Regions from separate parts of the Paenibacillus sp. FSL K6-0276 genome, predicted to be linked through region 2. Evidence: riboswitches for the same ligand, from Rfam matches in the RefSeq annotation. Region 2 holds a riboswitch; each other region holds the start of a gene.
What was found. Region 2 has a riboswitch for cyclic di-AMP ahead of MHH52_RS02685 (hypothetical protein). Riboswitches for the same ligand answer to the same signal wherever they lie in the genome.

Region 1 (9,966 bases), 1.5 Mb from region 2:
AAGGTCTGACCTCGCGCGGGATTTATTTACATGGAACCTTCGGAACAGGCAAAACGTTTCTGATGTGTTACTTGCTTCATGAGCTTGCTGTTGCCGGATATACTGGAGTTATCGTATATATGCCAGATTTTATCGAGGATTTAAAATCGATCATGATGGACGGCCAGAAGATGAAGGAAACCGTGGATACGATGAAAAACTGCGATTTACTTATTTTTGATGATATTGGTGCGGAGAATTTGAATCCTTGGGCGCGTGATCATGTGCTTGGTGCGATTCTGAATTATCGGATGAACCGTAAACCAACCATCTATACTTCGAATTATCCGCTGGATGGTTTGGAGAAGCATCTTAGCTTCACTAGCAAGGATGGCGAGGAGATCTATAAAGGTCAACGCTTGATGGATCGTATTGCTCCTTTTGTGGATGTTATTCCACTGCATGGGGAGAATCAACGGGGTACTATTAGATAAGGCTGGAATATAAAAATCCGTTTCTTCCTCAGGAAGAAACGGATTTTTATTATGCGATGATTCCCTTACTCCGAAATGAACTTAATGATCACCATGCCGAAAAAGACAACGGTCATAAATGCAGTCATTCCGAAAAATCCATTCATTAAATCGCCTAGATCATTGCGGGGTTCTTCGTTGATATGTTCTCGTGGGTCCCGTACTTGCGCGTTGACATCCATAGTTTCTGCCTCCTTACAGGGACAATGCCTGTATTGTTAAGATGCAAATTGATGTGATCATTATGAAATAAGTCATTGACATTTAATGCGCTTTCTTCAAGTATACCGAAATGCTGGGGAGATTGTAAAGAAAAGAGTAACGTAAAAAAAATAGCTTGATGGCAATATAATTGCACGTGATATTTCACATATCCCTCAAAGATATGTTATACTGGAATTGTGTCGGTAAGTGGTAATTTGGTTATCATATTACATGAAACAATTTATTAACTTATATTTTCGGAGCAACTTCCATAAACTAAGCTTTGGCTTAGAATGGAGTAATGCTTCGTAAAACTTTAGAGGAGGAACAATATCATGGCTATCGTGAACGTGTCTGACCAAACCTTCAGTAACGAAGTGGAAGGTCAAGGTACTGTAGTAGTAGACTTCTGGGCTCCTTGGTGTGGTCCTTGTAAGATGATTGCTCCAATCTTGGACGAATTGTCCGCAGAACTGGGAGACAGCGTGAAAATTGCAAAATTGAATGTGGATGAGAATCCGGAAACGGCTTCCCGTTTTGGAGTTATGAGTATCCCAACCTTGATCTTCTTCAAAGACGGTCAACCAGTAGATAAAGTTGTGGGACTGAACTCCAAAGAATCCCTGAAAAATATCGTAGCTAAACATCAATAATTGTTAAATGCTACTGTTCGGGCCTCGGCCCTGCCGCTCAGCGCCTTCGGTTCATTCCGGAGGCGTTTTGTGTGCTGAATGCCAACTAATCATGGGTCCAATTTAGCTGGAGGGGATCATTTTGGACAACATCCGCAACAAACTGGCACTATTACCCGACCTGCCCGGGTGCTATCTGATGAAGAATGAAGAAGGCACCATTATTTATGTGGGTAAGGCAAAGGTGCTTAAGAATCGGGTTCGCTCTTATTTTACAGGAAGTCATAATGGTAAAACTCAGCGGCTTGTCGCTAACATTGCTGATTTCGAATATATTGTCACGTCCAGCAACATGGAAGCGCTCATTCTCGAGTGCAATCTGATAAAGAAGCATATGCCGCGTTATAACGTTCTTCTGAAGGACGACAAGACATTTCCTTATATAAAAATAACGAATGAAACTCACCCACGCCTTGAAGTTACACGCCGGGTGATTAAAGATAAAGCAAAATATTTTGGCCCTTATCCTAATGCTTATGCAGCACAGCAAACGAAAAAGCTCCTCGACCGTATGTATCCGCTCCGTAAATGTGGCGTGATGCCGAAGGAGGTCTGTCTCTATTATCACATGGGTCAGTGCTTAGCGCCGTGTGAGAAGGAAGTGCAGAAATCCGAGTATGAGCAGATTACGCAAGAAATCGCTGCTTTTCTTGGCGGAGGCCATGAGGCGGTTAAGAAGGATTTACAGCAAAAGATGCAGGAAGCTGCTGAGGAATTATATTTTGAACGGGCAAAGGAACTACGGGATCAAATTATCCATATTGATGCATTGATGGAGAAGCAGAAGATTAACACCACAGATACTAAGGATCGTGACGTTTTTGGTTATGCTGTGGATAAGGGATGGATGTGTGTACAGATTCTGTACATGAGACAAGGGAAAATGATACAGCGCCATTCCTCCGTGTTTCCGTTCTATGGGGAAGCCTACAGTGACTTTATGTCTTATGTAACACAGTATTATAGCGATAATCCGGCCCTACCGCAGGAAATTCTACTGCCGGATGTGCTTGACGATGAAGCTCTGGCTGATAAAGAAGCTAAACCGGAGATTGCCATTGCTGCTCCAGCCGAAGAAGATTTACAAAAGGGGGAAGATTCCCCCGAATCGGCTGAAGAAGCTGAGGCACGTGAAACGGCGGCTGAGGAAGCTGCGGCAGCAGGTGTCGTTGATGCGGCAGGTGGCGCCTCTATTCTACAGGAGTGGCTGGGCATCAAAGTGCTGGTGCCACAGCGCGGTCTCAAGAAGCAGATGATCGGTATGGCCTGTCAAAATGCACGAGTCGCTATCGACGAGAAGTTCCGGCTAATTGAACGGGATGAAGAGCGTACCTCTGGAGCTGTGATCAGCTTAGGCGAGAGCTTGGGTCTTGAACGCTTGAGCCGAATCGAGGCGTTCGATAACTCGAACATTCAGGGGACCAATCCGGTCTCTGCGATGGTTGTCTTCATTGATGGCAAGCCCGCGCGAAAAGAGTATCGTAAATATAAGGTTCGTACGGTAGTGGGTGCGGATGATTATGGAACGATGCGCGAGGTCATTCGGCGGCGGTATGAGCGGGTGCTGAAAGAGAATCTTCCGATGCCGGATCTTATTGTGGTCGATGGTGGTAAAGGGCAGATATCCTCGGCCATTGATATTCTGGAGAATGAGCTGGGGTTATTCATTCCGGTCTGTGGTCTCGTCAAGGATGACAAGCACAAGACGGCTCAGCTTTTGGTTGGAGATCCGCCAGAGCCCGTCACGCTGGCCCGGGATAGTCAGGAATTTTACCTGTTGCAACGGATCCAGGATGAGGTCCATAGGTTCGCTATCACCTTCCACCGTGAACAGCGCGGGAAGTCCATGGTTACCTCCAAGCTGGATTCCATACCAGGTATAGGGGAGAAGCGGCGCAAGGCGCTACTCAAGCATTTTGGATCGCTCAAGAAAATTAAAGAAGCCTCTATAGAGGATTTCCGATCACTTTCTATAGGCGAAAAGCTGGCTAGTCAAATTCTTGAGGCGCTCAAGGATGAAGAGCCATCGACATAGGAATGCAGGAAACAATTCCATCTAAATACAAAAAAAGGTGTCATAGCAGGGTTGCTGCTGTGACACCTTTTTTTCATTATCGGGTATCGATCCGTCACTTCTTTAAGTTACGGATGTCGGTTCAATCGGCTTAGGTTCAGGTTTCTGCGGCGGATTAAATCGATAGACGATGTAGCCGACTATAAAAGGCATGATAATGGCAAATATACCAGCCCCTACATTCACGCTCTCCTTCATAAAGATCAGCGTAGCACCCATCAGAATGCTGTCAAACACGACGTGACTGAACATGACGGCAATAAAGCCGTAACGAAGGAAAATATAGCTGAAGAGCAGCCCGATCACGGTCAGCTCAATGGGACGGGAGCTGATGGGATAGATCGGATATAGCGTATGGCCAAACGCCCAGACGAGCGTGGTGATCAGGCAAGCAATGAACGTGCTCCGGAATACCTTTTTCAACATAGGGATTCCGAACAAGCGATAAATAGCTTCCTCGGATAAACCAGCGAGCCATGCAACGATGGGCAGCAGCCAAGCATATCTCATGTTGTAAGGAGATTGGGTAGCATCAGTAGTGGACCAGTTATTCATGGTAAATGATAATACAATGAACATAAGGGTCTGCACACCTAGCAGCACGAATGCCCAGATGTACCCGGCCCGGATACTATCCAGCACATATTTTCCGTAGCCAGGCTCTTTGGCACGAGGCCACGGGTTCATCCCCTCCTCTTTTTTCCATAGGCCGTCGCCTCCAACTAGAGAAAAATAGAGCAGGGAGGACATTAGCAGGCTATATAAGGCATAAATGATGAACATAATGACGGAGGTTATCTGAGCCTCGAGCCCTTCACCTGAGGATTCAGGTAGCATATTGTAGGTGCTGATCATCATGATTACAAAATAAGCCGAGCTTAGGAATATTCCACGCTTAAAAGAGGTATGCTCTCTTCGAAGTATGCTGTAGATGAGTGCCAGAATTCCCAGAGCTAGTGTAGGCAAGCCATAGCCGAACAGAGTAAGCTTTTCCGCGAGGGAGGTTTGGTCCTTCACATAGGAGGTATGCCAGGCAGGAGCAGAGAATCCAGACTTAAAGCTGGATACCTGTTCTCCAGTGAAATCGAAATAATAGTGTAGTAAGGATTCGCCGATCTGAACGGAACGATCTGTATACACGAGCCCGTAGTTTCCCGTATTGGATTCAATTTGTAGCTTGGCGGGATTCACATCCCATTCTTGAAGCCAGGGGCGGGCAAGATTTTCTTTTTGCGCAAGGGACAAAGTAGTACCCTTGTCCTCTTCTTTTGCACTAGCTGATACATTGCTTGGTAACCCTGCAGAGGATGCTTCTGCACCTTGTGTGAAGGCGACAACTGCGCCAGTATACATATTGAGGTCAACGGAGATCAGGGGCTCTTGTTCCGCTGAAGGGCTAAGTGTTACACGGAAGACGTCAAAAGGATAACGTTGATCCAGTTTGTTCTTAGTATAGTCTTCCAGAAGCTTCTCGCGGGACATATAACCGTAAAAGGAAGAGTCTGTCTGGTAGAGTACATTCCACTGATCGTTTGGTGTTTCGGTGTAGCTTAGCTTTTGTTCTGCGAATGATATCGCTTTGTCGCGGGCTTCAGCCTTGCTGATGACGGTAGTATCTACCCCTGTAGGGCTATTTAGCACCGAGGGGGCAATCTGAAACATAATAAATAGAATAAGACCGATAATGCCCGAGATGATGAGCCTCTTGGAGAGGGCACGTTGCTGTAAGGGCTGGCCGACGGGATTCATGTAACGCCTCCTTGTTATGAACTGACAATGTTATGTTCATTATAGTATTAGTGCCTTGGTAGTTACAAAAATCATTGTATATTCTTTTTATGGGTAATAGAGATATTATAGAATAGGTAACCTAATATATACCATGAATTTAAGGTGATCATTTCTTCATTTTTCATGAAAATCGGTGCAATTGCAGGGAAAACACGGAAAAGGGATGAGAATAGGCCCTCCTTTTGACACATTCTCTCCAAACCGCTTTTTTCATATGAATTCACCATTAAAAGTGTCTTTGTGAATTATTGAAATAACGTATATAATTTGTATGCAATTGTATAGTAGCCGAATTTCAGGTGAAAACGGGGGAACCACAAGAAGTGATGAAGAGATGAGTGTACACCATAAACGGTGGCATTATTCATCAGGGGTGAATTTCGTTCTAGGAACGAATAGGGCAGCCTGCACAGTCCGAATCCGTCAGCTAACCTCGTAGGCTAATTTACTGCAGGGACCAAGGGTAGCATTGGTTTTCCAGTGCTTTTTTTGTTGGGATTTTTTAAATTTAAATAAGAGGGTGAGCATAGTGGCTTCACAGTTTCGCAGGCTTTCTGAATCAAAGTTCCTGAAGCTCTCTCCGCCTCAGATTTTGGTGCTCGGTTTTGCATCGATCATTCTGATAGGAGCCTTGCTGCTTATGCTTCCCATTTCGAGTACCAGCGGGAATGTTGTGAGCTTTATTGATGCGTTGTTTACTGCAACTTCCGCAACCTGTGTGACAGGACTTGTGGTGCTAGACACCGGGACGACATTCACCATTTTTGGGAAAACCGTGATTATGGTGCTTATTCAGGTCGGCGGCTTAGGGTTTATGACAATGGCAACCCTATTTGCCATGATGATGAAACGCAAAATCTCCTTGCGGGACAGACTGATCCTGCAGGAAGCAATGAACCAAGGTTCTATGGAGGGAATTGTTCGACTGATCCGGAGAGTACTTATTTATTCTTTGGTCATTGAAGGCTGTGCAGCCGTGCTGCTGTCCATACGCTGGGCATTTGATATGCCGCTGGGAAAGGCCATTTATTTTGGGATATTTCATGCGGTGTCCATGTTTAATAATGCTGGATTTGATATTTTCGGGAATTTCCGGAGTTTAACGGATTATGTATATGATCCGCTTGTGAATATCGTCGTGATGTTTCTGATTGTCTCCGGCGGTATCGGTTTTATTGTTATGTCTGATCTGGTGGAGTTTCGTGTAAAACGTAAATTATCTTTGCATAGCAAAGTTGTACTCTCTACCACTACAGGGCTTATTCTTATCGGCGCTTTGGTGATTTTTATATTTGAATTTACGAATCAGCGCACACTGGGCAATCTGAGTTTCGGCGGCAAAATCTTATCAGCGTTCTTTCAATCCGTAACGCCCCGTACCGCAGGCGCCAACACGGTAGATATTGCCGGACTGCGGCAGGCCTCACAGTTTTTTATGGTTATTCTTATGTTTATTGGCGCATCTCCGGGCTCAACAGGTGGCGGGGTCAAGACTACAACCTTTACGATTATGATTGGTGCAGTAATAACGATGCTGCGCGGGCGTGAAGATGTTGTGCTGTTCCGTTATCGATTGGCGCAGGAGCGTATCTATAAAGCGTTGACGCTAACATTACTCGCTTTACTATTGGTCCTCTCTGTGTCGATGTTACTGTCCACAACAGAGGATAGTAATTTCTTGGCGATACTATTTGAGACGACCTCAGCTTTTGCCACGGTGGGACTAACCATGGGGCTGACACCTGAACTATCTATCATCGGCAAGATTCTGATCTGCCTGACGATGTTTGCGGGTCGGCTAGGTCCATTAACATTAGTGTATGCGCTTGGACCTAAACAGGGTAAACCATTGTATAAGCACCCAGAAGGTAAAATAATTATTGGATAGGAGTTAATCGGAAATGAAAGCACAGCAATTTGTAGTAATCGGCTTAGGCCGCTTTGGGTCAAGTCTCGCGCTCGAACTGATGGCAATGGGCTACGAGGTGCTCGGGATTGATCACCATGAGGAGCGCGTGGAGGAAATGAGCGATCACCTGACACATGCGGTAGTGGCAGATGCTACAGATGAGGGGATTATGCGCTCGCTTGGCGTGCGGAACTTTGACTGTGGGATTATAGCGATTGGCGACAATATGGAGCGCAGTATTCTGGCGGCTATTTTGTTAAAAGAGATTGGAGTCAAGCAAGTTGTTGCCAAGGCGATCTCGATTCTTCATGGTCGTGCGTTGTCCAGACTGGGCGTAGACCGGGTTATTTTTCCGGAGCGGGATATGGGTATTCGTGTGGCACATCAGCTCGTGACGCCCAATTTGCTGGATTATATTGAACTGTCCAAGGATTATAAAATAGTCGAGCTAAACGTTCCGTCCTGCATGAACGGGAAAAGCTTGTCAGATTTAAATACAAGAGCGAAATATGGCTGCAGTATTGTTGCCCTAAACAGGGAAAGTGGAATTATTGTTGCTCCAACAGCCCATGATCATTTGAGCGAGGGCGACGTAATGGTACTCATTGGTTCTAATGAAAGTATTGATCGATTTGAGAATGAGGTTGTAAACCAAGATTAAATAGTTAAGCCCTCCGTCCTTTACATGGGACGGAGGGCTTTTTAAATAAGTCATAGGTTGCATGCAGGTATTACTTCTCTCGTTCTGTCAGAAACATCTCCTCTGTAACCTGCACCAGGCTGCGGGCTGCTGTGCTCAGGCTTCCATCGTCGCGGTAGATCAGGCAGGTAGTTCGCTGGGTCTGCTCCAGCTCCTTAATATGCAGAGATACCAGCCCTCCGCCGTTCAACAGCTGCGGACGCAAATAAGACTTTGGCAGTAACGCGGCAACTTTGACCGTCGGCAGCAGCCGCACGATGGCCTCGAAGGAGTCAATCTCCATGCGTACGTCCGGATCAATTCCACAGCGCTGGAACAGATCGTCCGTTAGACGTCGGTACCAAGTGCCTTTGGAGAAGAGGATCATAGGCAGTCGGGACAGATCATCCATAGTTAGCTTAGAAGATTGATTCAGAGGATGATGCTCTGAAACGACCAATCGAAGTTGATCCTCAAACAGAGAAATGCAGCGCAGTCCAGGTTCTTGGATTGAGGAAGCGATCAGGCCTATATCTGATTTCCCTTCACTGACTGAGGAGACAATCTCATGGGTTCGGCCTGTGATTAGCTTCAGCTCCGCTGTAGGGTATTTCTCCATATATGCGTTGACTAGAGGAGGAAGAGTGGTCTGCAGTGAGGTAAGAGATGCCCCCAAGGTGACGAGCTTCGGCTCTCCTTCTTTGTATTTAGACAAAGCCTCCAGAAATTTAGAGCGCTGCTGCCGTTGTTCAAGTGCGTAGGAATAAGTGAGACGCCCAACCTCGGTTAACTCCAGCCGCTTGCCGTAACGATTAAATAGCGCGACACCTAGACGTTCTTCCAACTTGGAGATTTTACGAGATAGGGCAGGTTGGGAAAGATTGAGTTGGCGTGAGGCCCGATTCAGGCTGGAATGTTCCACAACCGCTGCAAAAACATCTAAATCGTCAAACATTTTTATGTTCCTCTCGTAGTGCAATGTATAAACAGTAGTGACGAAAATCATAGCTGTGAGGACAACACTTCTTGCTCCATAAGGGAAATAAGTTTTGTCGGAAAATGTTGTTTCTCTAAATGAGAATTATTATCATATAAAATCTATTCTTATGCGTTTATTGTATAACGATTAATAATTAGATTGCAATTCCCTTATAAGTGAAAAAGGAGTAACATGAAAAGTGACACAAGATATTCACAATTTGTGAAAAAGAAAACAAAGTCCGGGAAACCAAGGGATAGCAGTAAATAAAGGCATTTTGTCATTACATAGTCTACGTTATCCTGGGTGAACACACATTAATGAAAACGCTGTTTTAATCGGAAAGGGGTTACTTTGTATGAAAGGATTTTATTCCAGAAAGATTCATTCCTTGCTAGGCGTTATCCCACTTGGAGCATTCTTCATTGAGCACATGATGACGAATTTTGCGGCTGTTGAGGGTGGCGCTTCCGGTTTCACTGACAGTGTAATATGGCTGAACAGCCTGCCGCTTGTCTTCTTCCTGGAATTGTTCGGTATATGGCTTCCTCTGCTGTACCATGGAGTATACGGACTGTATATTGCCTATCAATCCAAGCCGAACTTGAACCGTTTCAACATTGAAAGAAACTGGCGTTATACGCTGCAACGCATTACAGGAATTATTACTTTTATCTTTATAGTATGGCATTTGTTCCAAACCCGGGTTCAGGTGGCAGTTGGTAATGTGGAGCACGAAGAATTGGGCGGTCTGATGCACGATATCGTGACTCAGCCACTGATGTTGACACTGTATATTATCGGTATCGTTGCTGCATGTTTTCACTTCTCGAACGGCCTATGGTCTTTCTTGATCAGTTGGGGAATCACTGTCGGACCTCGTGCACAGCGGGTATCCTCTTACCTTTGTCTTGGTATATTTGTTCTTGTTACGTTTATGTTCCTCATTTCGCTGGTTACTTTTCGTGACAATGAATTCCAAGCAGCAGCATCCATTGCCCAGTCCATAAAGACCTTCATTTAAGGAACAACCATCTCAGGACTAGATCCAGAATCCTTTCTGATATTTTCGATAAAGGGAGTGAACTATCATGGCAACAGCAGATATCATTATCGTGGGCGGCGG
Region 2 (9,966 bases):
TATTGAGCAGCCCATAATCCTCTGAAGAATACACCTGCATATCATTGGCTAGAATTTGTTCAATCTCCCGATCCACTCCAGCAAATGGGTGATATTTAACCTCCGAGTAACTTCCGAGTGCAAGTGCTTTTAGTGTAGACATTGGATCAGCGCCTTTCTTCTTATATTTTTTTGAGACATCCGTCCTACCAAGGCCACGAGCTGCCAAACAAATCAAGATAAGCCGGTTCCTCGCCCAGATACTTTTTATACTCCAGAACAAGGTTCACAATCTGACCCGCCGACGCTTCCGGAGAAATATCTGCTTGCTCATTCTTCTGGCCATGCATATATGTCTGCATCCAGCCAGGATGAAACACCATGACTTAACGCGCCAAGCGTATTTACATTATAAATTTCTGCCATGCCCTCATCATCCATATCTACCAGCATCGTAGCATCATCAGCGGAATGAATAATACCCGCATTATTAATAATGATATCGACATATCCAGTTTTGCTTGCTATTGCTCTTGCAGCTTGCTTTACATTGTCTTTATTGCTGATATCAAGGGGGATAAGTTCCAGCTGTTCAGGATACTGTTCTTTAAGCGCTTTCAATTCTTCTGATTCTTTCATATATTGTCCTGCAAATACCGTGAACTGTTTTGCTAGCATCGAACGTACAAGAGACAGTCCGAGGCCCCGATCAGCTCCGGTCACACATGCAACTCTCTTCATTCTTATGAACACTCCTATCTCCTAGCGATATGGTTAGGCATGTTGCTTCTTTTCACCTTAGCATGCTATATCTTTTTTTTCAACGCGATCGGTTTCAGGTATGGCTTCCCTTTGTACAGGCCCTTCAGAATCCTTTTTGTTTTAATTTTGATCTATGTTACAATCATGATTACAGGTTGTTAACAACACAATTGTTAGCAAATAACGATCCCAGGAGGGTGATATCTATGTCTATTCAACAACTCCATACGCTGGAGGATCTTGAGCAATATGTAGCTAAGCCTGGCAAGAAACTGCTGTTTAAACACAGTACTACCTGCCCGATTAGTGCTAAAGCTAATGAAGAGTTTCAGGCTTATCTGAAGGATGCGGATACTGCCGCTGCAGTGGTCTTAGTCATCGAGGATCGTTCCGTTTCCAATCAAATTGCTGAGGAATTTGGCATCAAACATGAATCTCCACAACTCTTCCTGCTTGAGGATAATGAGGTTCGCTGGAACACTTCGCACTGGAAGATCACAAGAGACGCGATCAAAGAGGCTGTGAACCAATGAGTGAGTCAGTGATTGTCTATTCAACCGCAGGCTGCAGTGACTGTAATTTGGTCAAACAATATCTCACTGAGCAAGGTGTTCCTTTCGAAGTAAGAGATGTTATGACCAGCACAGTCTATCAAGAGGAAGTCGAGAAGCTTGGCTTCATGGGTATTCCTGTAACCGTAGCAGGAGATCAAGCCATCAAGGGATTTAATCTTCCTGCGCTCAAAGAACTCATCGAAGCTGCTAAATAATTCAGCTATTAAACTATTCAGTACATGATGTAATTCATATGTGCAAAAAGGGTATCCTCACGGCCAATTGGCTTGGGAATACCCTTTTTCATTAGTCATAGTCTATGGTTCCTCACGTTTGAGATCTGCCACGACCAGTACATCCACGTTTCTGGCAGTACGTAGAATCTGCTTGGTAACATCGCCGCGAAGACTTTTTCGCAGCCATGAGCGTTGTGACTGACCGATAATAATCTGAGTGCTCTGCAAAACTTGAGATCTTTCAAGCAGCAAGGACGCCACTCGTGCGGGGAGCACGTTAGGAATCATCTTAAACGTTCCACCCAGTCGTTCCGTCAATTCCTTTAAATCATTTATACGTTTATCATAAACGGGTCCATTTTGTTTAAATTCCTGCACATACGTAACATACCAGCAAGCTTTTAGACGATATGCAATCCGAAAACCACGCCGAATTAAGCGCTCCGCATGATCCCCCAAGGTGATACACACATAAATGACTTCCTGACGCCGCCAAGGCCCCCGCAGCGAACCGACACGTTCCCAAGATTCTAGCCGTTCATCTACATCGTCAGCAATTTCCCGCAGCGCCAACTCCCGGAGGGCGATCAAATTCCCGATTTTGAAAAAAGCCCCCAGCGCCTGATCCACCTTGGCCATTGCATAGATTTTCCCATCCTTCATCCGTTCCTGGAGTGTCTTAGGTGATACATCAATAAGTTCTACCTCGTTAGCCCGCTGTAGAATGCTATCCGGAAAGGTCTCTCTTACCCTAACTCCAGTAATTTGTTCTACTGCGTCATTCAAGCTTTCTAAATGCTGAACATTCACTGTAGAGATCACAGATATTCCCGCATCCAGCAGCTCCATAACATCCATATACCGCTTCTTATGTTTGCTGCCTGGCATATTAGTATGAGCGAGTTCATCCACCAGCACGACTTCAGGATTACGCTTAATGATTGCTGCCGTATCCATTTCCTCAAGGACAGTCCCTCGGTACTCCATACGTAGTCGCGGAAGGATCTCCAGTCCACCGATTTGTTCAAGGGTTTCTTTGCGGCCATGCGTTTCCAGCAGTCCAATAACGACATCGATCCCTCTCTTCAAAAGATCGTTCCCTTCACGCAGCATCTTGTAAGTCTTGCCCACACCGGGAGCCGCACCAATATACACCTTAAATGTTCCTCCGCGAATCGCATCGATTTTATCCTTTACTTCCTGACTACTTAACCTGTGATAGGCATCCGCTTTCCGTTCATTACGACTCTGCCGGGTTGGAAGTACACGTTCTCCCTCACGGTCTGCGCGATCCGCCACGAAGAACACATCCACACCCCGGATTTGCTTCATTAATGAATTGGCAATCGAGCCTTTCCATAATTCCTGCCACGCGGTCTGCTTGGAGTGCCCCATAACGATTCGAGTAATATTATGCCGGGTTGCGTATTTTACCAAGAGACGAGGGATCTCCCTCTTCGAACGAAAGGGTATCTCCTCCATAGAGGCCCCAATCTTCTCGGTCAGCTTCCAGAGAGATCTCTTAAAGGTAGCTGCTTCCTTAGATAGGGTGAGACCTTGCCTCCAGAATGACACCACCGCCAGATCCCCGTTTAACCGTTTGGCGATCTGCTGTCCACGGCGGATATGGATCGAGCCATTCCAATAATACTGTGCGGATACTAAGACTTTCTCTGCGATCCCCGAAGCTCCCTGCAGCCCTTGTTCTTCCCGGTGTTTCTCCAGCGAATCATTAACATCCTCAGCGACCATCCGAAGTGCCAGCTCCCGCAGCTTGCTTAAATTGCCTTTGTTAAAAAGTGATCTCTGCTGGTGCTTACCTAAATGTCCATCGGACAAGCGTTGAAGTATCTTTTCCGGGGTCACATCAATTAGGACGATATCATCTGCAAGAGTAAGCACTTCAGCGGGAAGGGAATGCTCTACCTCAATCCCGGTCCACTTCCGCGCTAGATCCGCAGCACCCTCCAGTTCATATACGTTTACAGTTGTGATGACACTGATCCCATTACTCAATAAATATTTGATATCGTCCAGCCTTCCAGCCCTTTCCGCACCCTCGCGATTCTGGTGAGCCAAGCCATCTGTCAGCACAACTTCTGGATTACGTGCCACAATAGCTTCTACATCAAGATCCTTCTTCTCAATATCCTTCTGAAACCAATGGATACTCGGTATCCGTTCGAGGTCGCCCAGCTGATCCTTAGTTTCTGGACTCTGATTCGTCGAAACCGCACAGATCACGACATCGATTCCCTGCGCTTTAAGCGCCTGGCCCTCACGCAGCATCTGATACGTCTTGCCCGATCCACTGACCGGCCCTATATAGATCTTCAGACGCCCTCGATGCAGCTCATAGATAGAGAGCAGCAGTTCCTCCGGCGTCTTCCTCCGGTATGTTCCCATCAAGATCACTCCTTAACATAACCCCGTTCATACATGAACTCTTCTCTGCTTAGGAAGCAAGAAGAAACGGCGTTGCCGACCTTTAAAGATGACAACTGTTTCTCGTAGAAATATAAGGATGGTGTATCGTGTGTAACTGATACTTTCTTATATTTGAAGATATCCCTGCCCGATTCAGAGGAATCTGGCAGGGACATTTGCTATATTTATTTGTTCGATAGTTTTTGAAGATCCATGTTCAGCTTCAATACATTTACCCGTTCTTCACCGAACAACCCTAGGTCGCGACCTTCAGTATGCTTGTTCACGAGCTCTTCCAACTGCGTGGCAGGAATACCAGTTAAATTGCTAATCCGGGGAATCTGCACGATAGCCGAAGCAGGCGTGATATGCGGATCAAGCCCCGAACCTGAGTTGGTTACCAAATCTACCGGCAATTTGCTCAATGCTACATCCGGGTTATCGAGCTGCCACTGTGTGATAAAATCCTTCGTCCGCTGTAGCATATCCGGATTGGATGGAGCGTAGTTATTGGAGCCTGAAGCTTCCGCTTTATACTCAATGCTGGACACACGGCCATGGAATAGAGCGGGGTCCGTAAAGTTCTGCCCGATGAGTTCCGAGCCTACAACTACTCCAGCATCATTCTTAAGCAAGCTACCGTTCGCTTGCGATGGCATCAGAACCTGAGCAATCGCTGTAGTCGTCAGAGGATAGATCACTCCGCAGAGAACAATAAAGACTAGACTTAGTCGTACAATAATAAAGAAGTAAGCACCTTTCGATGATGACAGCTGCTCTTCAGCGTCCTCAATGGAGTTTCTATTATTCACGATACTCTCACCCTTTCAATGATTAGTCAATACGTCGTTAAATCCATACACTTACGATCATATCAATGAGCTTGATGCCCGCAAAAGGTACAACCACTCCGCCTAGCCCATAGATAAAAATATTGCGTCCGAGCAGCTTCGTAGAGCTCATAGCTTTATACGAGACTCCCTTCATAGCCAGTGGGATGAGCAGCGGAATAATAATAGCATTGAATATTAACGCGGATATTATAGCCGAGCTTGGTGAGCCTAGTCCCATTACATTCAGGGCTTCCATTTCAGGAATGGCGAGCATGAACATCGCTGGAATAATGGCGAAATACTTCGCGATATCATTCGCGATACTAAAGGTTGTTAACGCGCCTCGTGTCATCAGTAGCTGCTTGCCAATCGCTACGACTTCTATGATCTTCGAAGGGTCGGAGTCCAAATCAACCATGTTTGCCGCTTCCTTAGCAGCTGTAGTGCCGCTGTTCATCGCTAACCCCACATCAGCTTGAGCAAGGGCAGGGGCATCATTTGTACCATCCCCTGTCATAGCAACCAACTTGCCTTCGTTCTGTTCGCGGCGAATGACCGCTATTTTATCCTCTGGTGTACTTTCAGCGATGAAATCATCTACACCCGCTTCACGGGCAATAGTAGCTGCGGTCAGGGGATTGTCGCCCGTACACATGATGGTCTTGATCCCCATCCTCCGCAGCTCATCAAACCGCTCTTTCATACCCGGCTTTACCGTATCCTTCAAGTAAATAAGTCCATAGATTCGATTGTCTACTGCAACAGCAAGCGGGGTTCCCCCCATCCGTGCGATAGCATCGGAATTACTGTCTAGATTAGCGGGAATTACCCCGCCTTTCGACTGTACCCACTTCTTCACGGAGTCTACCGCACCTTTACGTACACAGCGTCCATCTTGCAGATCAATACCACTCATCCGGGTTTCCGCCTTAAATTCTACGAATTCCCCACCTTCAGCAAGTTTGCTGTCATAGCTGCGTTCCAGCTTCTTGGCCAGCTCAATAACAGAACGTCCCTCAGGCGTCTCATCCTTTAGGGAACTAATGGCCGCCCATGCCGTAAGCTCAGCTTCGGATTCATTTCCGACAGGTACAAATTCACTCGCCATCCGGTTCCCAAAGGTAATCGTACCGGTCTTATCTAAGATCATCGTATTAATATCGCCGGCAGCCTCAACTGCCTTACCCGACATCGCAAGTACATTAAACTGGGTCACTCGATCCATACCCGCTATTCCGATTGCAGAGAGCAGTCCCCCGATTGTTGTCGGGATCAGACAGACCAACAAGGCGATCATGACGGGAATGTCTAATTCAACGCCTAGATAAGTTGCAATCGGCCGCAAGGTCACTACTACAATCAGGAAAATTAGCGTCAGACTGATCAAGAGCGTATTTAGCGCGATTTCATTCGGTGTCTTCTGACGTTTCGCCCCTTCAACAAGGGAGATCATTCGATCTAGAAACGACTCACCTGGATCACTTGTGATTCTCACTTTAATCTCATCACTGACGACCCGTGTGCCGCCTGTAACGGAACCAAAGTCCCCACCAGCTTCCTTGATCACAGGTGCAGATTCACCTGTAATCGCTGATTCATCAACGGAAGCCAGCCCTTCAATCACTTCACCGTCACCAGGGATGAGTTCTCCCTGACTGACGATGACGATATCCCCTTTACGCAGCTCGGAGGAGGATACTGTCTTCACTGACCCTCCAACCAGTTTGTTGGCAGTGATATCTTGTTTCGTTTTCTTGAGCGAATCTGCCTGGGCTTTTCCGCGGCCTTCCGCCAGCGCTTCAGCGAAATTCGCAAACAGCACTGTAAATAGCAGAATGAACAACACCGTGATATTAAACCCTAGCGATTTCTCAGCATTGAAATATCCAGGTGCGAGTACCATTAGCAATACAATGATCGTACCGACTTCTACCACGAACATAACCGGATTTTTGATTAGCGTCACTGGGTTAAGCTTAATAAAGCTATCCTTTACAGCGCTTAGGAGTATGGGTCCCGTCAGCAGCTTTTTTCTTTTTACAGTACTCATTTTGTTCTCCCTCTTCCTACCGTAAGGTTAGATATTCTGCAATCGGGCCGAGCACAATGACCGGCAGAAACGTCAGTGCACCAATAATTAATACCGTAACAATCAGAATCCCAGTGAACAGACCATTGTCTGTACGGAATGTGCCGATCGTTTCTGGAACTGGCTTCTTCCGAAGCAGAGAACCTGCTACCGCCAGCATAGCGATCATGGAGACATAACGGCCTAGCAGCATCACGATCCCGGTTGTGACATTCCAAAAGGTTGTATTGTCCGCAAGCCCTTCAAACCCTGAACCGTTGTTCGCAGCAGAAGAGACATATTCATATAACACTTGGCTAAGTCCATGGAATCCAGGGTTCGTAATCGCTCCTTTGCCCAAATCCGTCAGGAACGCACCTGCGGTTGGCACAAGGATAATGAACGGGTGAACGAGGATCGCGATGGCGATCAGCTTCATCTCCCTGGCCTCTATCTTCCTTCCGAGAAACTCCGGTGTCCTGCCGACCATCAGACCACACAGGAAGACACCCAGAATCGCATACATCAGCATATTGATCAGTCCGACACCTTTACCACCGAAGACATTGTTCAGCATCATCAGTGCCAGAGGCGTAATGCCTCCCAGCGGCGTCAGAGTATCATGCATATTGTTAACACTACCTGTCGTAGCTGCGGTTGTTACCGAAGTAAACAAGGATGACTGTGGAATGCCGAAGCGTACCTCTTTACCTTCCATGCTACCTTGTGAAGATTCGATTCCAAGTAGATTGATCGCCGGATTACCCTTTGATTCAGCATAAAAGTTCAGGCTTAGTAACAGTACGAACAAGGTCATCATTGCGGTAAAAATCACCCAGCCCTGACGTTTGTTCTTGGCAAACAATCCGTACATATATGGGAGTGAAGCTGGCAACATCCACATAGAGAGAATCTCCAGTACGTTCGTAAGTGGATTAGGGTTCTCAAAAGGATGGGATGAATTGGCCCCGAAGAAGCCGCCTCCGTTCGTGCCCAAATGTTTGATCGATTCCAGAGAAGCTACTGGACCGATAGCGATTTGTTGCGTTTGCCCTTCAAGTGTAGTAACCGCAAGCGATGGCTTGAGTGTTTGCGGCACATGCAGTCCTACCAGCACCAATGAAACCAGCAGAGCTAGCGGAATGAACACACGAATTTGTGCTTTAACGAAATCCTCGAAGAAGTTCCCAACTGATTTCTGTCCCGTAATCCCTCTGACAAAGGCAACAGCAACAGAAAGTCCGCTCGCTGCAGACGTAAACATCATCATCGTAATAACTGCCATTTGTGAAAAATACGAAAGTCCCGACTCCCCACTATAATGCTGCAGGTTCGTATTCGTCATAAAGCTGATTACTGTATTGAATGAAAGCGTCTGCTCCATATCCGCAATTCCATTCGGATTCAGCGGCAATCCCCGCTGTAATCTAAGAAAGATATAACTGAAAGCAACCAGCACGATATTCGTTAAAATAAAGCTGAGTGCATACTTCTTCCAGGACATTCCGTCCCGCTTCTTCAAGCCGATCAGCTTATAAATACCTTTCTCTGTACGTGCAAACCATCTATCTGTACGATTCTGTTCATTAGAAAATACATGATATAAATACGTGCCCATCGGCTTAACCAGCAAGATGAGAATTACGATTACAGCAACTATTTGCAAAATGCCCATGAATGCCCCTCCTTAAAATTTCTCCGGATGAATCAATGCGTAAACCAGATATACAAACAGCAGTAGGGTAACAGCGATTACTAGAATCACAGCTTATCCCTCCCTGTATCCTCAACTACACCTGCGCACCAGCGCATAAATCCATAAAACAACCCGTAAATTACAGCTAATGAAGCTACCATATACAGATCCATCATATCTCCCGCACTCCTTCTTTTATCCTTGATGAGGTGATTTATCTACCAGAAAATCAGCATCACCACTGTGGGAATAGATTACATAACTCGCACCAAGTCTTTTATAGACCAATCTAGGATTTACTGAACTTGTGATTACAAAAATCGGCTGTGTCGTCCAGGTACGGCACATCTGAATGTAGCGGCAGCAAAGCGTAAAGCTGCTCTCGAACAGATATACCCTGCCTACCGGGAACGGTGGGCGAAACCAAGTGTTCTGGTGACGGGTATCTACTAGGATCACCTGCTCAATCCCCAGCTCCTCAAGTAAAGCTTTCTCAGCCACATTGTTGGTAAGTCCCGCCATCTTAATACCTCTGAATTTCAGAAGTTTAATGAAATGTTCGCCCGCCTTCGTTGGCGCACATACCAGCACATATTCATTCTGATCCGTCATCTCTTATTATTCTCCTCAAATGCTCTGCTTGTAAGATCAGAAAGTGATCACCCTGATCTTGTAAGAAAAGCCACCGCTAATGATGAATTTAACGACCTCTTCGTGAGGCTCTCCATATATGCTTTGCTAATAAAAAGCACAGCAAAAAGCCACAAAGGATATCCTCTGTGGCTCGCTAGCGGTCACATTGCACTCATCCTCTCTCCATACGCTTACGAGGTTAGCTGTCGGATTCGGGCGGTGAGAGTCGCCCTACCTGTATAGATACGAGCTCACTCGCATCCTCTACAGGATTCACCCCATAACCGGCTTCCGACTCTCACATCGTCTGCCGATTGTTGGTTCCCCCGCTTTCCTTATCGGAAATTAAGCGGATCAAATATTCGATTGTTGTTGAAACAGGAGTAATCATACCCTTATGCAGGAAGTATTGTAAAACCTGATTGATGCCAAAATAATGCAAATTAAAAACTATTTTCGCATTGGATAGCGCTTACTTGATATCCAATCTCTCTATATCTCCTGTTTACTCCAGTTTGATTCAATTAGCGAAAAGCGGGCATACCATGTGATTTTATTCACCACAATTGTAGAAATCACCAAAAATCGCCTTTATAGGAAATGAAACAAGAAGTCGAGATTAAGCGAGGAAGAGGCTCGATAACACGCAATAAATACCTATTTGGTTCACTTTTTCGTCACAGTCGGCAGAATATGGTTCAAATTGCGCTCAAAAGAGCACTTTCTGTTTTTTACAGAAACACCTTGAAAAGAGTATGATTCGGGTTGAATCTAATTC
Region 3 (9,966 bases), 2.6 Mb from region 2:
ATATGATAAAAACTATATTAGTCCATAGAGGACAGAAAGGAATTCTCCTTGAGTAAACCTAATAAAAGTACAAGCGTTCCCCAGCTGAGCAAACAAGAAAAACGGCGGGTAGAACAGGAGCAGCAAAAGCAGAAAACGAGAATCTTAATTATCAGTTCAATAGCTTTAGTAGTCATTATTTTTGTTGGATTGTTTATGTTAGCCTCGAAAGATGCCACAAAAAATGCCACATCAGGAGAACCGGTAGCATTCAATTACAATGAGCTGCCAAGGATCGGTAAAGAGGATGCACCGGTTAAACTTGTTGAATTTGGAGATTTCAAATGTCCAGCTTGTTCCCAATTTGCTACTTCAGTTAAACCGCAAATTGTTCAAGATTTTGTCAATGAGGGGAAAGCAGCGCTCTACTTTGTAAATATGGCTTTCGTTGGTCCAGACTCTGAGACTGCCTCACTTGCTGCATTATCTGTATATCATCAGAATAATGATGAATTCTGGAAGTTCTATGATGCTGTTTATGCACAACAAGGTGAAGAGAGCGAAGAATGGGCGACTGAGGATTTCCTAGTAAGCCTTGCGGAGAAAGAGAAGCTAGCTATTGATTACGAACTACTTCGTAAAGATATCAAGGAACGCACATATGCAGATGAGCTGAATAATGGCATTCAGTTAGCTAGCGAAGCAGGTATGACTACTACGCCTTCACTCTACATTAATGGAGAACCGGCAGACGATCCTTTCGACATTGAAGCGATTACAACTGAAATTAACACCGCCGTAAAAGCTGTGGAGGTAAAGTGACAAAGTCCCTATCTTTCTGCAAGCGTAACTGCCTGTATCTCGCCTGGTTTGTATCACTAGTTGCTGTCGCCGGTAGCTTATATTTGAGTGAAGTATTGAAATATGAACCCTGTAAGCTCTGCTGGTTCCAGAGAATTTTCATGTATCCTCAGTTAATCCTACTGGGAATCGCGACGTTTCGAGGGGATAAACGCATCATCCCTTATGTACTTCCATTAAGTCTGATTGGTGGCAGTATCTCAATCTATCATTATGCGGAACAGAAGATTCCTGCGTTAAGTAAAGTCCTTCCTTGTACGATTGGTGTTCCATGTAATAAGGATTACTTAAACTTTTTCGGATTCATTACGATTCCTATCCTTGCGTTAATTGCTTTTGCTTTAATTAGTATTTTGCTTTGGTACGGACGCAAGGAAGAAGAAGTGTTGGAGTTAGAAACAGAGGAAAACCTAGGATTTTAATTTCATACTTTGTAGATACAAAATATGTGAAAAGGTATTAAAGACACGGGGCAGAGGGATAATTGAAGAGAATGAAAGAGAGCATCCAATTAGACGCTATATTTGCGCTTATTGGATGTTTTTTCATTCTTTTTTCATTTTTTTCAACGCTTTACTGTATACACTTTGTAGACTAATATTAGACCTTGTGAGAAGTTGAATATGCGCTGAATTTTCTTAGGAAAAACGGGGGAACCAAACTTGGCATTTATGCCAAAGGGGTGAATCGGAATGAGTCGATTGGACTTGTACCGTAGGGCTATATACCACAGCCCGAATCCGCCAGCTAACCTCGTAAGCAAGGTGGAATAATGACCATGCATAGCATGCGGATCATTTCCGTATGCTATTTTTAGTGTCTGCATTTATGAAATCCACCAATGAAAACAGCGCGCGGAATTTCCGTTTCTGCTCTCAAAGAAAGGAACTGTATCCACAATGGTAAGCAAGGTAAAACGACTATTGATCGGGCGTCCGATGAAGTCGAACGAACTCGATCATGAAAAGTTATCCAAGGTGAAAGCACTGGCTGTCCTGTCTTCTGATGCGCTCTCGTCTGTAGCCTACGGAACGGAACAAATTCTGATTGTACTGGTGGCTGCGGGGTTTACTGCCATCTGGTATTCCCTGCCAATTGCATTAGCCGTATTGGGCCTGCTGGCCATTCTGATTTTATCCTATCGGCAGACGATTTATGCTTATCCGCAAGGAGGTGGAGCTTACATCGTAGCCAAGAGTAATCTTGGCGTTCCGACAGGTCTCCTAGCAGGAGGGTCTTTACTGGTGGATTACATTCTGACCGTAGCTGTTAGTGCTTCGGCAGGGACGGATGCGATCACATCTGCTTTTCCAAGTCTTCATAATCATACTGTTCTCATTGCTGTATCTGTTATCATTCTTCTAACTATAATTAATCTTCGCGGAGTTACAGAATCGGCTTCATTCATCGCAATCCCAGTGTATTTGTTTGTGGTTTCGATTGTAGTTCTGATTATCTCCGGTGTTATAAAATATGCACTAGGCGGCGTTCATGCGAATGTGCCTGAAATAGGTGCCGCTGTATCCAATGTTAGTTTGTTTCTGCTGTTAAAAGCTTTTAGTTCTGGCTGTTCGGCACTTACAGGTGTAGAAGCCGTATCTAATGCGATTCCAAACTTTAAAGCACCAGCTGAAAAAAATGCAGCCAAGACCTTAATGATCATGGGAATCATCCTTGGCTTTATGTTTACCGGTATCACACTGCTGGCGTATTGGTACGGAATAGTACCTGACGAAAAGGCTACCGTTGTCTCGCAGATAGCTGAATCGACCTTTGGTCGCGGCACCTTGTACTTTTTTATTCAAGGTATCACTGCAGTGATCTTGTTCTTGGCAGCTAATACGGCTTACTCAGCGTTCCCACTACTCGCATTTATGTTTGCAAAAGACAAATATATGCCACATGCTTTTATGGTCCGTGGTGACCGTCTGGGTTTCTCTAATGGTATTATTTTTCTAGGTGTTCTTTCTGCCGTGCTTGTAGCTGCATTCCACGGAAATACAGAAAGCTTGATTCCTCTTTATGCGGTAGGCGTGTTCATTCCTTTTACATTGTCACAGCTTGGAATGATGGTTCATTGGTTCAAAACAAAGCCGGCGGGATGGCAAAGAAGATTTGTTGTGAATACCATCGGTATGCTGACTACATTGACTATTACGCTTATTTTTATCATAACTAAATTCTCGAGTGTATGGATGGCATTCATCTTCTTACCTGCTGTAATGTTCGTGTTCTACCGTATTCACAAGCACTATTTGAACACTGCAGATCAGCTTCGTATATGTCCTAATACCGATAAACCTTTGATTAAAGGAAGCACAGTTGTTGTCCCTGTTGCCGGTGTAACACGTGCTGTACTACATTCCATCAGCTATGCGAAGTCTTTGACAGATAATGTTGTGGCTGTGTATGTAGGCTTTGATGAAGAGGACATCCATAAGATGGAGCAACGGTGGGAGGAATGGAATCCAGGTGTACGCCTGATTGTACTTCGTTCCAGATATCGCAGTGTAATTCGTCCGTTAGTGAAATTTATTGATACTGTAGAGTGGAAGACTGCAGCGACGGATCATATCACTATTCTAATTCCACAGTTTATTACTAAGCATTGGTGGCAAGCCGTGCTTCACAATCAGACCAGCTTTTTAATCCGCTCCTATCTAATGAATCAAAAAGATGTTGTGGTAGCGACTGTCCCTTATCATTTGAATAAATAATGGATCATTTAGGAGAGGCTATATCCGGAACATTCGGAAATAGTCTTTTTTGTATTTTTTTAGAAGGAAATTGTTGTAAATCCACAAAATTTAAAATTTATATGTTGACATAGAGAATGAGAATCAATATCATTTAAAAGTGAGACAGAGGTAGTCAACACCTTTGAAAACAAAAGCGTGTACACACTAGGAGGGTATTTAATGTTTTCGTTTAACAGAAAAAGATTTGGAAGCATGAAATTAACGATGATCGGATTAATGGTGATGGTGCTATTTTTATCCGCTTGCGGTAATAATAATTCCGGAAACTCTTCAAACGCAGGAACAGAGCCAACGACAGCGCCTACGGCTGAAGCCACAGAAGCTCCCGCAGCGCCTAGAACGTTAACTGATGCAATGGGACATGAAGTGACTATTCCGGCCAATCCACAACGTGTGCTGGGTTCTTATTTAGAAGATTCTTTGGTAACACTAGGGGTAACTCCAGTTGCACAATGGTCAGTGCCTAATGGTGTTCAGGATTATCTGTCTACTGAATTGAAGGATGTTCCTACGATCAGCTACGACCTTCCGCTGGAGGCTGTAACCAGCTTTGCGCCGGATCTAATTCTCATTCCATCAGAGTCTTCTGTACAGAATGGCATTTATGATCAATTGAATAAGATTGCGCCTACTTATGTTATTGGGGATGAATTAAATCAAGATTGGCGTAAATCGCTGCTTAAGATCGGTGAAATTCTGAACAAGACCCCTGAAGCAGAGAAAGCCATTAAAGATTATGAAAATAAAGCGGCTGCAGCGAAAGAAAAGCTTAGTGGAGCTATTGGACAAGAGTCTGTGGCGATTTTATGGTTGGTGCAAAAGAACTTCTATATTGTAGACGAAACTCGCAGCAGTGGAGCTGTGTTGTATACAGATCTTGGAGTCACTCTTCCTAACCTAGTCACAGAGATTCCAGCAAGAACAAGAGCAACTTGGAATCCTATTTCACTTGAAAAGTTGTCTGAGTTGACAGCTGATCATATTTTCTTGGTGAACAGTGATAAATCTGAGGGTTCAGAAATCTTGGATAGTGCAATCTGGAAAGGCATTCCGGCTGTAAAAGCTGGAAACGTACATGAAATGAGCTCAGCAAGCAGCTGGCTATACAGTGGTGCGAATGCTGGCACCAAAATCATTGACGATGTATTGGAAAACCTTGTGAAATAAGAACTTGTAATTCACCGGTGATGAGCTTTTCATTTCGGTCTGAAAGTGCGTGCAGATTAAGTATCTAAGGATACAAAGATCTGCACCATTTTTTTATAAACCACTCTATCATGCGTTAAATCTGTTCCTCCATTGTACATAATAAATATTTTTGCGATAATGAGAATGATTGTTGTTATCATCTAAATCGTTGTAACTATCTAATAAGGAGACGACTTATGGTTCCACCCTCAGAATTCGCACACAAAAAGATGAATCAAGAAACGGAAAAAGCTTTACATTCACGGCCAGCAGCTGCTATCAGTATCATCATTTTTGGCCTTGTTACCATAGCCTTTGGACTGGCACTTTCAGTCTCCCTAGGTGCGGCAGATATTAAGTTAGCCACGGTATGGGAAGCCATATTTCGATTTAATCCAGATCTTCAGCAGCATCAAGTGATTAGAGAACTACGATTACCTCGTGCTATAGCTGGTGCCTTGGTCGGTGCTTGCTTTGCAGTAGCGGGGGCTATCATGCAGGGAATGACACGGAACCCACTTGCGGATTCAGGTCTGCTCGGATTAAATGCAGGGGCGGGTGTAGCGCTGGCATTAGTGTTTGCTTTTGCACCTTCGCTTTCTTTCACTTCTCTCATGTTGTTTTGCTTTATCGGTGCAGCTGTAGCCTCATTGATCGTGTTCGGAATAGGGTCTATCTCCTATAGTGGCCTAACACCCTTACGGTTGACTCTCGCAGGCTCTGCAGTCAGTGCACTGCTAGTCGCCATTAGTCAAGGCGTAGCAATCCTCTTCAACTTATCTCAAGACATAGCTTTCTGGTTAGCTGGTGGAATGGGAGGGGCAAGCTGGACTCAGATAAAAATTATATTCCCTTGGGTTGTGGTGGCATTAATCGCAGCCCTGATGTTATCTCGATCGGTCACGTTACTTAGCTTAGGAAAGGAAGTGGCAGTTGGACTGGGGCAGCGGACCAGATTAGTACAGATAGCTTGTATGATTGTTGTAGTCATTCTAGCAGGAAGTGCAGTCTCGACCGTTGGGCCTGTTGCTTTTGTAGGACTTATCATTCCGCATGTTACCCGTTACTTGGTCGGTGTAGATTACCGTTGGATTATTCCTTGCTCGGCAATCCTTGGGAGCTTATTGATTATATTTGCGGACATTGCCGCTAGAATGATTAATGCACCTTATGAGACCCCGTTGGGAGCTTTAATCGCCTTAATAGGTGTACCATTCTTTATTTACTTGGCGAGCAAACGGAAGGGGGAGCTATAATGCCTAAATTTACCCTAACTCCGTACGAAAAAGAACGCCGAACACGAGGAATGACAGTGTTATCGCTGCTTGCTATATTGATCATCGTAGTATTTATCGTCAGCATGAATACTGGGTTTATGCGTCTGTCACCACTAGAAGTACTACATACTCTAATGGGTGATGGAACACATCAGCAAAAGCTTATTTTATTTGATTTCAGATTACCACGTATAGTAATTTCATTGTTAGTCGGAGCAGGCTTTGCAGTTTCTGGATGTATCCTACAGAGCCTATCGCGTAACGCACTTGCTGAACCAGCTACGCTGGGAATAAATGCTGGAGCTGGTTTTGCGGTGATCATCTTTATCTCCTTCTTTCCCGCAACAACAGCAGCACCCGTATTTGTACTCCCGCTATTAGCGCTTGGTGGAGCTAGCTTAACCGCAGCCCTAATCTATATACTTGCTTATCGGAAAGATGATGGTCTGTCCCCTACGCGGCTGATACTCATCGGGATTGCAGTCGCTGCAGGAATCAATGCAGTTCAACTTGTTTTGTCTTTAAGGCTTGATCCTAATAACTATCAGTTTGTAGCTACGTGGATCGCTGGAAAAATATGGGGTGGAGATTGGAGATTCGTTCTTGCTCTACTACCCTGGATAGTGATTCTATTGCCGTTCTCTTTCTATAAAGCACGGATACTTAATGTATTAAATCTTGGTGATCATACCTCATTAGGACTTGGAATGCGATTGGAAAAGGAACGCATCCTGCTTCTTGTTACAGCTGTAGCCCTTGCTGGCTCTTGCGTCGCTGTAAGTGGTGGTATTGGCTTCGTCGGTCTAATCGCTCCTCATCTGGCGCGTAGGCTTGTAGGCCCCAGACATCAAGTGTTGTTACCTGCATGTGCTTTGACAGGGGCACTGCTTATGATTACCGCCGATACGATCGGAAGATGGGTGTTACAACCTGCGGAAGTACCAACAGGTATCGTGGTTGCGATCATTGGCGCACCTTACTTTTTATATTTGCTCGCCAAATCAAAAGCGTAAAACAAAGCAAATGCTTACGAAGTGAGTTTTACTATGTAGTCTAATCAAGGAGCCATGCTCCGTAAAACTTTAAAGGAGTTGTAAATCATGTCAGAACGTTTAAATACAAAAGAGTTAAGTATTGGGTATGCGGAAGCTACAATAGTTAAAGGATTGAACTTGTCCATTCCAACAGGGAAAATTACAGCGCTTGTTGGAGCGAACGGTTCCGGTAAATCAACAATCCTCAGAACCATGGCGCGGATTATGAAACCTAAGAGCGGTAGCGTGATGCTGGACGGCAAATCGCTCCATAATTTCTCTACAAAAGAGGTCGCTCGGCAGCTTGCGATTTTACCGCAAAACCCGACGGCTCCTGATGGTTTGACGGTGTCTGAGCTGGTTAGCTATGGCCGTTTCCCACATCAAAAAGGGTTCGGCACGATGACAGCAGAGGATCGTAGTATTATTTCCAACGCTATTTCCGTCACTGGAATGGAGCCTTTCCATGATCGACCGATTGATCGTCTTTCTGGGGGACAACGTCAGCGTGCTTGGATCGCTATGGCATTGGCACAAGAGACAGACATACTATTCCTAGACGAGCCAACAACATTTCTTGATATGGCCCATCAGCTTGAAGTGCTTCAACTTCTACAAAAACTGAATGAGGAAGAGGGACGTACGATTATCATGGTGGTTCACGATCTAAATCATGCTACTCGCTATGCGCAGCATATGGTAGCTATTAAGTCCGGTAGTGTAATTAGTGAAGGCTCCCCTACTGAAGTCATGACACCAGATGTGCTTCGCGAAGTATTTGGAATTGAAGCAGATATTGTTCCTGATCCACGTACGGGTGTGCCGTTGTGTCTTCCTTACGAACTTGCTGCGTATAAAGCAGTGTAATTATAGTAAATACAGTTTATTAAGCGTGGGAGTATAATCAGTTATAGTGGCTGCAAGAAGATTGTCTTTACTTTATGCATGCCTGCTGATTGTTCCGCTTCAAAATAATGTTTATAATTTACGATAACAGGCTCCCGTCATTGACAAGGGAGCCTGTTCGTTGTTACAGTTGTGTTTGCCTACAATTCCATGATAACTACTTAAGTATAAACGTTCTTATATTTAAAAATAGATCAAGGATCATCATTTATACATGATTAAAGGAGCATGAAACATGAATATTGACAAAATTCAAGATGACCTGCAAAAGCTAATGACTACAGGAATAGTGAAGAGTCATGAGAACTTAAAAGATCACGTGTACACCAAAATGGGCGGAAAAGCTGATATTTTGGCAGCACCAGCTACTTATGAGGAAATACAAAAGATCGTTACATATGCTGAACAGAATGGGATAACCCTTACGGTACTTGGGAACGGCTCCAATGTGATTATTCGTGATGGTGGTGTGCGTGGTATTGTTCTGCAAACGGCAGGACTAACCGAAATGGGAATTCGCGACAATCTCTTCTATGCTCAGTGCGGTGCCAAAATAATTGATGTTTCCAGATATGCACTGGATATGGAGCTTACGGGTCTTGAGTTCGCCTGTGGCATTCCTGGAACAGTTGGTGGAGCGCTTTACATGAACGCGGGGGCTTATGGCGGAGAAGTAAAAGATGTGCTGCATAGTGCGCTGGCTATAACTAAGACCGGACAATTGGTTACTCTACAAGGCGATGAACTGCAATGGGGTTACAGAAAAAGCGTGTTCGCAAGCGGCGAGTATATCGTTCTTGAGGCCAACTTTGCTATGACTTCCGGTGATGCATTGACCATCAAGGCTAAAATGGATGAATTAACTTATTTGCGTGAATCGAAGCAGCCACTTGAGTATCCATCTTGTGGTAGTGTGTTTAAACGTCCTCCAGGTCGGTTTGCAGGTCAGTTAATTCAAGAGAGTGGCTTACAGGGAACAAGAATCGGTGGTGCTGAGGTATCCAAGAAGCATGCAGGGTTTATTGTAAATGCAGATAATGCAACTGCCAGCGATTACATTGGGCTAATTCACCATGTAAGAGCGACTGTGAAAGATAAATTCGGAGTGGAGCTAGAAACTGAAGTGGAGATCATTGGAGAAGAGTAATAATTGAAATCTAAAAGAGTCTGCAGATTACGATGCAGGCTCTTTTTTTGGTACGCCCAGCATGGGCGTCATCTTTAGGGTGAAAGTCCCGAACGGGGGCTGGCGAGCGCCTACCGTTAGCCAAGGGCAAGGGTGTCCACCGTGAGGTGGAATCTGAAGGAAGCCGGAGGCAAAAGCACGGGCCAAGGTACACGAACTGGATTTGAGGCTGTGTCCGTCGGATGAGTCACCCAAACATGACGAAATCCAGAGCCGCCAAGGGCGGACGCGGTAAACTCCAGTGGTCGCGGGCAGACAGATGACGTTCTTATCTGGGGAGGCCTGTCAGGTAAGCAAGGAAAAAAACTTGTAACCGTAGCCGAGAGGCTGCGCTGAACTGGCAGGAGTCAGCAGAGGCCATAGTACGTAAGCTGTTGCAACAGTTTACGGAAGGGCTGAACCGAAAGGAGAGAGGAAACGATGCGTTCGCAGGAAGAGCAACGACAGCAGAATATCTCGCAAGAGAGCTTGCGGCAAAGAGAAGCGGTGAAGCCGTTAGGGTATGCCGGAGCGCCGAGTTCTTCGTCGGCACAAGTCGCCCCTCCCTCTCGCGAAGACCAGAACAACTTGCTGGAGCGAATGCTCGAAGGAGATAACCTTCGGCTCGCCTACAAACGAGTGGTGCAAAACGGAGGAGCACCCGGAGTGGACAATGTAACGGTAGCGAATCTACAAGCTTACTTGAAAACACATTGGGAAACGGTGAAAGCCGAGCTTCTAGCGGGCGCCTATAGACCTGCGCCAGTCAAACGGGTGGAAATCCCCAAACCCGGAGG

Region 1: another riboswitch for cyclic di-AMP. It lies ahead of MHH52_RS24440 (TrkH family potassium uptake protein); the one in region 2 lies ahead of MHH52_RS02685 (hypothetical protein).
Region 3: another riboswitch for cyclic di-AMP. It lies ahead of MHH52_RS15220 (APC family permease); the one in region 2 lies ahead of MHH52_RS02685 (hypothetical protein).

What each region holds. Positions count from the first base shown of each region.
Region 1 is NZ_CP150276.1:5,193,818-5,203,783, reverse strand. It holds gene dnaI (primosomal protein DnaI) at 1-473, shown strand, start outside; gene MHH52_RS24460 (YqzM family protein) at 539-694, opposite strand; gene trxA (thioredoxin) at 1,052-1,369, shown strand; gene uvrC (excinuclease ABC subunit UvrC) at 1,491-3,443, shown strand; gene MHH52_RS24445 (CPBP family intramembrane glutamic endopeptidase) at 3,546-5,231, opposite strand; cyclic di-AMP (ydaO/yuaA leader) riboswitch at 5,550-5,733, shown strand; gene MHH52_RS24440 (TrkH family potassium uptake protein) at 5,803-7,161, shown strand; gene MHH52_RS24435 (TrkA family potassium uptake protein) at 7,175-7,843, shown strand; gene MHH52_RS24430 (LysR family transcriptional regulator) at 7,914-8,816, opposite strand; gene MHH52_RS24425 (succinate dehydrogenase cytochrome b558 subunit) at 9,199-9,864, shown strand; gene sdhA (succinate dehydrogenase flavoprotein subunit) at 9,932-9,966, shown strand, end outside.
Region 2 is NZ_CP150276.1:571,574-581,539, reverse strand. It holds gene MHH52_RS02730 (ThuA domain-containing protein) at 1-142, opposite strand, end outside; gene MHH52_RS02725 (hypothetical protein) at 186-329, opposite strand; gene MHH52_RS02720 (SDR family NAD(P)-dependent oxidoreductase) at 310-720, opposite strand; gene ytxJ (bacillithiol system redox-active protein YtxJ) at 948-1,274, shown strand; gene MHH52_RS02710 (glutaredoxin family protein) at 1,271-1,510, shown strand; gene MHH52_RS02705 (histidine kinase) at 1,613-3,937, opposite strand; gene kdpC (potassium-transporting ATPase subunit KdpC) at 4,144-4,752, opposite strand; gene kdpB (potassium-transporting ATPase subunit KdpB) at 4,808-6,841, opposite strand; gene kdpA (potassium-transporting ATPase subunit KdpA) at 6,858-8,534, opposite strand; gene MHH52_RS02685 (hypothetical protein) at 8,751-9,167, opposite strand; cyclic di-AMP (ydaO/yuaA leader) riboswitch at 9,361-9,550, opposite strand.
Region 3 is NZ_CP150276.1:3,213,320-3,223,285, reverse strand. It holds gene MHH52_RS15230 (DsbA family protein) at 49-801, shown strand; gene MHH52_RS15225 (disulfide oxidoreductase) at 798-1,262, shown strand; cyclic di-AMP (ydaO/yuaA leader) riboswitch at 1,457-1,616, shown strand; gene MHH52_RS15220 (APC family permease) at 1,740-3,557, shown strand; gene MHH52_RS15215 (iron-hydroxamate ABC transporter substrate-binding protein) at 3,759-4,766, shown strand; gene MHH52_RS15210 (iron ABC transporter permease) at 5,018-6,043, shown strand; gene MHH52_RS15205 (iron ABC transporter permease) at 6,043-7,077, shown strand; gene MHH52_RS15200 (ABC transporter ATP-binding protein) at 7,165-7,965, shown strand; gene murB (UDP-N-acetylmuramate dehydrogenase) at 8,240-9,151, shown strand; partial or broken gene ltrA (group II intron reverse transcriptase/maturase) at 9,611-9,966, shown strand, end outside.